Regions from separate parts of the Pseudoalteromonas ruthenica genome, predicted to be linked through region 1. Evidence: predicted binding sites of a transcription regulator. Region 1 holds the regulator's gene; the other holds the start of a gene.

Region 1 (4,329 bases):
TCATATCACTGCTATTTATCGTCGCGATGGCGTGGCTTTGGTACCCTTATTTTATGAAGTCGACAGATGATGGTGTCGCTCAGCAAGACCATATTGCCACACCCGACTATATCGCAACTGGGCTAAGTCAGACTAGTTATAACGATCAGGGTGAGTTAAGCCACACCGTTTATGCTGAGGAAATGGAGCTGTATCAAGAGCTCGGGTTTACGCATTTCACCAAGCCGGTATTTACCTTATATGGTGAAACAGAAAATTGGCAGGTAAACGCCGATGAAGCGACTTTATACAACAACAACATTTTGATCTTGGAAAATAACGTCACCGCCACCAACTTAAAAGAAGGGGCGATGATTGAGAAGGTCAGCGCTGAGGCCATTCAAGTTGATATAGATAGCCAGCGCATGGAGTCCGAGCAGACTGTAGTATTAAGTGGCCCGAATATGAAGATCACCGGGCAAGGCTTGAAAGCAGACCTCAATACAGAGATAGTTGAATTAACAGAACATACGCGAACAATATATTATGACCAATAAAATCAGTGCATTAATTACATCCATCGCAATTGGCTTATGCTCTGCCAGCGCTACTGCTGAGCAAATCACCGCCAAGGAAGTGTTAATTGATGCCGACAAACAACAAGCACTGATCAAAGAAAATATCACTATTTTTGATAAGAACGTGCATATTGTTCACGGCAAACGGGAAATAAAAGCTGACCGCCTTGAGGCTCACCGTCGTCCAGAATTGGGTGATAACAAGCAATTGCTCGTAGCCACCGGCTCACCAGCTGTGTACACCGAAGTGATGGAAGATGGCACTGAGATTTCTGCACAGGCGCTGGAAATTCGTTATGACGTCGCCTCTGAGACCCTTAAAATTCAAGGTGATGCTAAGATTGCCATGGCCGACCAGCATATCGTTGCCGAAACCATAAGCTATGATATTGCCAAACAGCTGATCACCGCCGAAAAGGATGAAAACTCCAGCACACGAGTGCGCACAACATTAACACCACAAAGTGACGATACGCCGGAGAAAGAGCAATAATGGCGACTCTTAAAGCACAAAAATTAGCGAAAAGCTATAAAGGCCGGGAGGTCGTCAAAAGTGTGGGCTTAGAAGTACAAGCAGGTAGTATCGTCGGCTTGCTCGGCCCTAATGGAGCCGGTAAGACAACTACTTTTTACATGATAGTTGGCTTGGTACCCAGTGATAAAGGCACCATCAGTATTGATGATGAGGATATCACCTTGATGCCGATGCACTCTCGTGCGCGCTTAGGTATTGGTTATTTACCGCAAGAATCATCTATTTTTCGAAAGCTGACAGTGTTTCAAAATTTGATGGCCATCCTGGAAACCCGCAAGGGCTTAAGCAAAGCAGAGCGTGAAAGCGAGCTTGAGGGCCTACTTGATGAGTTTAATATACAGCACATTCGAGACTCACAAGGAATGGCGTTATCTGGTGGCGAACGTCGCCGGGTAGAAATAGCGCGAGCATTGGCGGCAAACCCCAAGTTTATCTTGTTGGATGAACCTTTTGCTGGTGTCGACCCTATTTCAGTGTTAGATATAAAGAAAATCATAGAGCATCTGCGCAATCGTGGCATTGGTGTATTAATCACCGACCACAACGTGCGAGAGACCCTAGACGTATGTGAAACCGCATACATTGTTTCCCATGGCGAGCTCATTGCTTCTGGTACTCCAGAGCAAGTTCTTGCCGATCAAACGGTTCGCGACGTCTATTTGGGTGAGCAGTTTAGATTATAACGATTAAAGGATTGTTAGAGATACATGAGGCAATCATTACAGCTGCGCCTAGGCCAGCAATTAACAATGACCCCACAATTGCAGCAAGCGATTCGCCTGTTGCAGCTCAGTACTTTGGATCTCCAACAAGAAATTCAAGAGGCGTTGGACGCCAACCCATTACTTGAAGTTGAAGAAGACAATTACGCCGACAATAACGACAACCAAGAGCAAAAAGAGTCGACGTCCGACAACCAAAATAACGATACCGCCGAGACGGCCAGCGCCAGTAAGGATGAAGTTGAAAGTGCTGATGCCATGAACAACGAGTCCATCAGTGAAGACTTGCCCATGGATGTGTCTTGGGATGAGTATATTAGTGCGGCTCCCGTTGCCTCCTCTGGGCCTATGCCAGAAGATGAGTCTATCTACCAAGGCGAAACCACCGAGTCGTTACACGATTATTTAATGTGGCAGCTGCAATTAACACCTTTTAGTGCCACCGACGAGGCCATCGCCACAGCCATTATTGAAGCCATCAATGACAACGGCATTTTAACAGTCAGTTGTGAAGATCTGCTGGAAAGCTTGAATCATGATGAACAAGACGATGGTATCGAGCTCGATGAAATTGAAGCCGTTCTTAAGCGTATCCAACTCTTTGATCCAGTAGGAATTGGTGCGCGTTCTTTACAAGAGTGCTTGTTGATCCAGCTCAAGCAATTTGACCCACAAACCCCTTGGCTTGAAGAGACCAAAGAGGTAGTTTGTAACTATATTGATTTGCTTGGTAGTCGTGACTATCGCACCTTGATGAAAAAGACTAAGCTTAAAGAAGCGCAGTTAAAAGAGGTGATGACACTGATACACAGTTTAAATCCGACTCCTGCAGCCACGATTGTGCGAGAGCAGTCAGAGTATGTGATTCCAGATGTATCGGTGAAGAAAGTTAAAGGCCGCTGGGTGGTTGAATTAAACCCAGATAGTATGCCTAAGATCCGCGTTAACGATCACTATGCATCAATGTCGCGAAGCTGTAAGTCACAAAGTGATAGTCAATTTATTCGCTCGCATTTACAAGAAGCGAAATGGTTTATAAAGAGCTTGGAACAACGCAATGATACGCTACTTAAAGTAACTAATTGCATTGTTCAACAACAACAGGCATTCTTTGAACATGGTGAAGAGGCAATGAAGCCAATGGTGCTTAATGACGTTGCCGAAATGGTGGAAATGCATGAGTCAACGATTTCCCGTGTGACCACCCAAAAGTATATGCATACACCACGGGGTATTTTTGAGCTGAAGTACTTTTTCTCCAGCCATGTTACAACCGAAAACGGAGGTGAATGCTCGTCTACAGCGATTCGAGCATTGATCAAAAAGCTAGTAGCTGCGGAGAATCCTGCTAAACCGTTGAGTGATAGCAAGATTGCCGACGTACTAGCCGAGCAAGGAATTAAAGTGGCTCGGCGCACGATTGCTAAATATCGTGAATCGCTAGCCATTCCACCGTCAAATCAGCGTAAAAGTTTGATATAGACGTTAGACAAGAAGGAAAATGCTTATGCAATTAAATCTTACCGGTCGTCACGTAGAAATCACTGATTCTCTTCGCAACTATGTGAATAGCAAATTTGCAAAATTAGAGCGTCACTTTGACCATATAAATAATGTGCATGTCATTCTTGATATTGAAAAACTAACACAAAAAGCAGAAGCTACTCTTCACGTTAACGGTGGTGAACTGTTCGCAACCGCAGAGCACCAGGATATGTATGCGGCGATCGACGGCTTAATTGATAAGCTCGACCGTCAAGTGATTAAACATAAAGAGAAATTATCTCGTCACTAACATGAACCTAGATTCACTCTTTACCAAGGACTGCAGCAAAGCTGCGGTCCTTTTTAATAGCAAAAAAAGAATGCTGGAGTACCTCTCTCAGGTGGCTCATCAGCACAGTCCTCACCTCAGCGAGCAATCGGTACTTGATGCTTTACTAACCCGCGAAAAGCTGGGCAGTACTGGCATCGGCAAAGGCGTTGCTATTCCACATGGCCGTCTCGATGGTATCGACAGTACGATTGCCATTGTTGTAACCAATCGCGAAGCCATTAACTTTGATGCCATTGATAACCGTCCGGTGGATATCTTTGTCGCACTTTTAGTGCCGGCTAATGAGACTGAACAACACCTGAAGACCTTAGCGACAATTGCTGATAAACTAAAAGACAAACAACTGTGTAAACAACTGCGCTCAGCCAGCAGCGATCAAGAGCTTTATCAATTGATCGCCGACTAATGCGCGCCGTATTAATTCATGGTGTGGTTTAAATGTGCGTCTTGGGGTAAAACAAGGAGTTGTCGGATGGAACTTATCATTGTCAGTGGTCGCTCGGGTTCTGGAAAATCAGTCGCGTTACGGGTGCTCGAAGACCTTGGGTACTATTGCGTAGATAACATCCCAGTTATTTTACTCCCCTCCTTGGTGCGCAGTGTTTCAGCAAATTATGACAAAATTGCCGTCAGTATAGACGTGCGCAATTTGCCCAAAGAACAGCATGAATTTAACGA
Region 2 (4,329 bases), 760 kb from region 1:
ACTATGCGCCGATGTATCCGCAGGAAGCAACACAAAACATGACCCAAAGTGGCGGCCTTTTCAATCCCGTATTGGCGAACGATTTGTATGCCGATAAGAAAGCGTTGCGTACTGGAGATATCATTACTGTGGTACTGCGTGAGTCAACGCAAGCATCAAAAACGGCAAAAACGGAAACTGACAGGGAGACCGAGCTGGGTTTAGAGCCGGTTATTGGTTTAGGCGGCGATCCGGTCAATATCGGTGGAGATAGCATTCAAATGGGTGTGAACTCAGATGCTTCGTTCACCGGCGACGCTAAATCTAATCAATCCAACAGTTTGTCAGGCAATATTTCCGTGAACGTGATGCGCGTGCTGCCCAATGGTAATTTGGTGATTCGTGGCGAAAAGTGGTTAACGCTTAATACCGGGCAGGAGTTTATTCGCTTAGAAGGCATTGTTCGCCCAGCTGACGTGAGCTCCGAAAACACCGTAGAAAGTAGCCGTATCGCGAATGCGCGTATTCAATATTCTGGCAAAGGCGAGCTGCAAGAAACGCAAAGTGCCGGTTGGCTATCACGGTTCTTTATGAGCACTTTGTTCCCATTCTAAGGAGTCCAGTCATGAAATGGTTAAACCTTATCGTGTTCTGCATGGCGTTGACTAGCTGGCAAAGTTTTGCCGAGCGTGTCAAAGATGTGGCCATGGTTGAGGGCGTACGTAGTAACCAATTAGTGGGTTATGGTCTGGTTGTGGGTCTGCCTGGCACGGGAGAGAAGAGCCGCTTTACCGAACAAAGCTTTAAAGCGATGTTGAATAACTTTGGCATTACTTTGCCGGCCAACCTTAAGCCTAAGATTAATAATGTTGCAGCGGTTGCCGTTCATGCGGATATGCCGGCGTTTATCAAACCCGGCCAGAGTATGGATGTCACTGTATCTTCAGTAGGCAGTGCCGAGAGCCTACGCGGTGGTACCTTATTGCAAACCTTTTTAAAAGGTGTCGATGGTAATATTTATGCTATTGCTCAAGGTAGCTTAGTTGTTAGTGGATTAGGCGCGCAAGGGCTTGATGGCTCACGTGTGGTGGTCAATACGCCAACTGTGGGTCGAATTCCTAATGGCGGCATTGTCGAGCGCGCGATTCCGAGTCCCTTTACCCAAGGGGATTACATTACCTTTAATCTTAATCGCCCTGACTTTACTACCGCGAAGCGCTTGTCCGATACCATTAATAATCTCGTCGGGCCGAATACCGCAATGGCAATGGACGCCGCGTCAGTGCGCGTAACTGCCCCACGTGATGTTTCGCAACGAGTTGCTTATTTATCGACGCTGGAAAACCTTGAATTCACTCCCGCCGATAATGCTGCGAAAATCATTGTCAACTCCCGCACCGGTACCATAGTGATTGGCAAAAATGTCAAGTTGCAGCCAGCGGCTATTACTCATGGCGGGCTCACGGTGACCATCGCCGAAAATGCAGAAGTGTCGCAGCCTAATGCATTGGCCGAGGGTGAGACGGTGGTGACCAATCAAAGTATTATCGATGTGCGTGAAGACGACTCGCGTGCCTTTGTTTTTGACCCCGGGGTGAGTTTAGACGACCTTGTGCGCGCGATTAATGAAGTGGGCGCCGCACCGGGAGATTTAATGGCCATTCTTGAGGCGTTAAAAGAGGCTGGTGCTATTAATGGTCAGTTGGTGGTCATTTAAATCTGATACTGCAACAGCAAACCCCAAGTGCCCAAAGCCTTGGGGTTTGCTGTTTTTATAGCCACCTAAGTTCTTGTTAATCAGAACTATAAAGTCAGTGGTACGTTTTTTGCTTTAGTTTTTGCATCTAGTCATAACTTTGTCAGTCTTATGGATGCTAATCAACTGCAAACGCAAAGCGTCTTCGATCTCAATAGCTTAGATAAGCTTCGTCAAGATGCGTTAAAACAGCCTGCCGGCAGCGACGGCGAGCGCGCGGCCTTAAAGCAAGCAGCGCAGCAGTTTGAGTCTATCTTTACGCAAATGCTGCTCAAAAGCATGCGCAAAGCCAATGAAGCCTTCGAAGATGAAGACAGTCCTTTTAATGCCAGCAGCGTTAAATACTTCCAAGACATGCATGATCAGCAGCTCTCCAGTGAGTTATCGGCGAATGGCTCATTGGGCTTGGCCGATTTGATTGTGCAACAGTTATCGCCACAAAAAGACAGCTATATGCCTGCGTCAGCTTTGCGTGATGCGCGGTTAAGCAACGCGCAAGTGAAAACCCAAGAACAACACTCTGAGGCATCTCCTATCGCTCACAAAGCCGATTTCGCCAATGCCAAAGAGTTTGTCGAAGGGGTGTGGGACGTTGCCCGTGAAGCGGCCGGTAAAATCGGTGTGCACCCCGGTGTTATGGTTGCTCAAGCAGCATTGGAAACAGGTTGGGGCAAGCACATTATTAAAACTGCGAGCGGTGAAAGTTCGAACAATTTATTTAATATCAAAGCGCATCGTGACTGGCAGGGGGAAGCGACTGTAAAACCAACATTAGAGTATGAAGGAGGAGTTGCGGTTCAGCGCAAAGAACCGTTCCGAGTGTATGACTCTATTAAGCAAAGTTTCGATGATTTTGTCTCATTTTTGAAAACTAATCCCCGTTACCAGCAGGCTTTGGATGTGGCCGATAAGCCTCATCAGTTTATCGACGCTATACAACAAGCTGGCTACGCCACCGATCCACAGTATGCAGAGAAAATTAAACGTGTGTTAGGGCAAAGCGAATTACGCGCCCTAGCCGGTGATCTGCTAAGGCAAGGAGAGTAGATCATGTCATTTAACCTACTAAACATTGCCAGTTCAGGCATTCGTGCCAATACCGAGCTGCTTAATACTACCAGTAAAAATATTGCCAACATTAATACCGAAGGCTATGTGCGCGAGCGTACAGAGCATGGCACCACCTTTGACAATCAGGTTGGCCGTGGGCAAACCTATCGTCTGCTCAATGAGTTTGCACAACAGCAACTCAACAGAGACACTTCTAATCGCTCCTTCTTTGAGCGCTTTATGGAGGAAGCACAGCGTATTGATAGTCAGTTTTCCGAGGAGTCAAATAGCCTGTCTACGCAAATCAATGGCATGTTTAATAATTTGCAAGAGGCGCTGAATCAGCCCTCTAACAATGTTACCCGCTCGTTGTTCTTCACTAATGCGGAAAACTTTGTTAATCAAATGGATAGGTTGTCAGGGATTGTGTCGCAACAAAAGAGTGTAGTGAATGATCAGCTTGGGATCCTTGCTGATGAAGCCAATGGCTTAATTGAGAAAATTAGTGAGCTGAACAACCAAATTACGGCTGTTCATGGCAAGAAAGATCAAGCTGATGCCAGCTCGGTCTATAACGAGCGCGATAAAGCGATTAAAGATCTTTCAGAGCTAATGAACCTAGAAACACTCGATGGACCTCATGGTGAAAAATTGGTGTTCATGTCCACAGGTGAAGCTTTGGTTATGGAAAATGGTAGCTTTAACTTGTTCTCGTTAAATGGCGATCCAGATCCGAACCTTAAGGAACTTCGCCTTGATGTGACCTCCGGACAAGCCAATAGCTTAGAGGTTGATACCAACAGCTTAAAAGGCGAGATTGGTGGCCTGCTGGCTTACCGAGACGAGGTACTCATACCGGCGCAAAATCAGCTGGGGCAAATGGGCTTATCATTGGCCGATGCCTTCAATCAGCAAAATCGCTTGGGGATGGACGCTAACGGTGAAATAGGGGGTGATCTGTTCACTTTGCCCACCGTCAACGGCTTACCATTTGCCGCTAATGCGGGGTCGGGTAATTTGCAGGCTGGTTTAGAGCAGGGGATGGGCAAAGAGATTCCGGCAACGGATTTCCGTGTTACCTTTACCTCGCCAACAACCGTAGAGATAGTGCCCCTTAACAATAAAGGTGAGCCTATCGGTACGCCGTCGACGGCCAACGTAACGGCTGGAGTGATAGACTCAACCACAGTGACAAGTGGTGAGTCTTATGGCTTAGATATTGATGTGACTGGTGCGCCAGCGGCGGGAGATAGCTTTGATATCAAGTTAAATGCCTTTGCAGCCAGTAATGTTGGGTTGGCGACCACGCGGCCAGAAAAGCTGGCATTAGCGTCGCCAATTCGCACCGAAACAGCGTTAAATAACGTCAGTGAAGCGGCAATTTCTCCCGGTTCGGTGACTGATATTGCCAACTCAACGGGCATCACAGTGGGCCCGCCGCCAAGCTTGACGAACGGGCCAATCAGCTTGCAAAAAACAGGTAATCCTAACGAGTACACGATTACCGATGGCAATGGTACAACGACTTTTACCATTACACCGCC

Evidence for each region. Region 1 encodes sigma-54, which starts transcription at its own class of promoters, with help from an activator protein. Its sites were predicted from a motif close to GTTGGCACGNNNNTNGNNT; they were not measured.
Region 2: flgJ (flagellar assembly peptidoglycan hydrolase FlgJ) is a predicted target of sigma-54. The motif match lies at 1,793-1,811, and genes of this name have one in related genera.

Annotation. Positions count from the first base shown of each region.
Region 1 covers NZ_CP023396.1:2,904,204-2,908,532, forward strand. The annotation lists gene lptC (LPS export ABC transporter periplasmic protein LptC) at 1-536, shown strand, start outside; gene lptA (lipopolysaccharide transport periplasmic protein LptA) at 526-1,050, shown strand; gene lptB (LPS export ABC transporter ATP-binding protein) at 1,050-1,775, shown strand; gene PRUTH_RS13665 (RNA polymerase factor sigma-54) at 1,800-3,296, shown strand; gene hpf (ribosome hibernation promoting factor) at 3,322-3,609, shown strand; gene ptsN (PTS IIA-like nitrogen regulatory protein PtsN) at 3,611-4,057, shown strand; gene rapZ (RNase adapter RapZ) at 4,124-4,329, shown strand, end outside.
Region 2 covers NZ_CP023396.1:390,462-394,790, forward strand. The annotation lists gene flgH (flagellar basal body L-ring protein FlgH) at 1-593, shown strand, start outside; gene PRUTH_RS01830 (flagellar basal body P-ring protein FlgI) at 605-1,696, shown strand; gene flgJ (flagellar assembly peptidoglycan hydrolase FlgJ) at 1,847-2,782, shown strand; gene flgK (flagellar hook-associated protein FlgK) at 2,786-4,329, shown strand, end outside.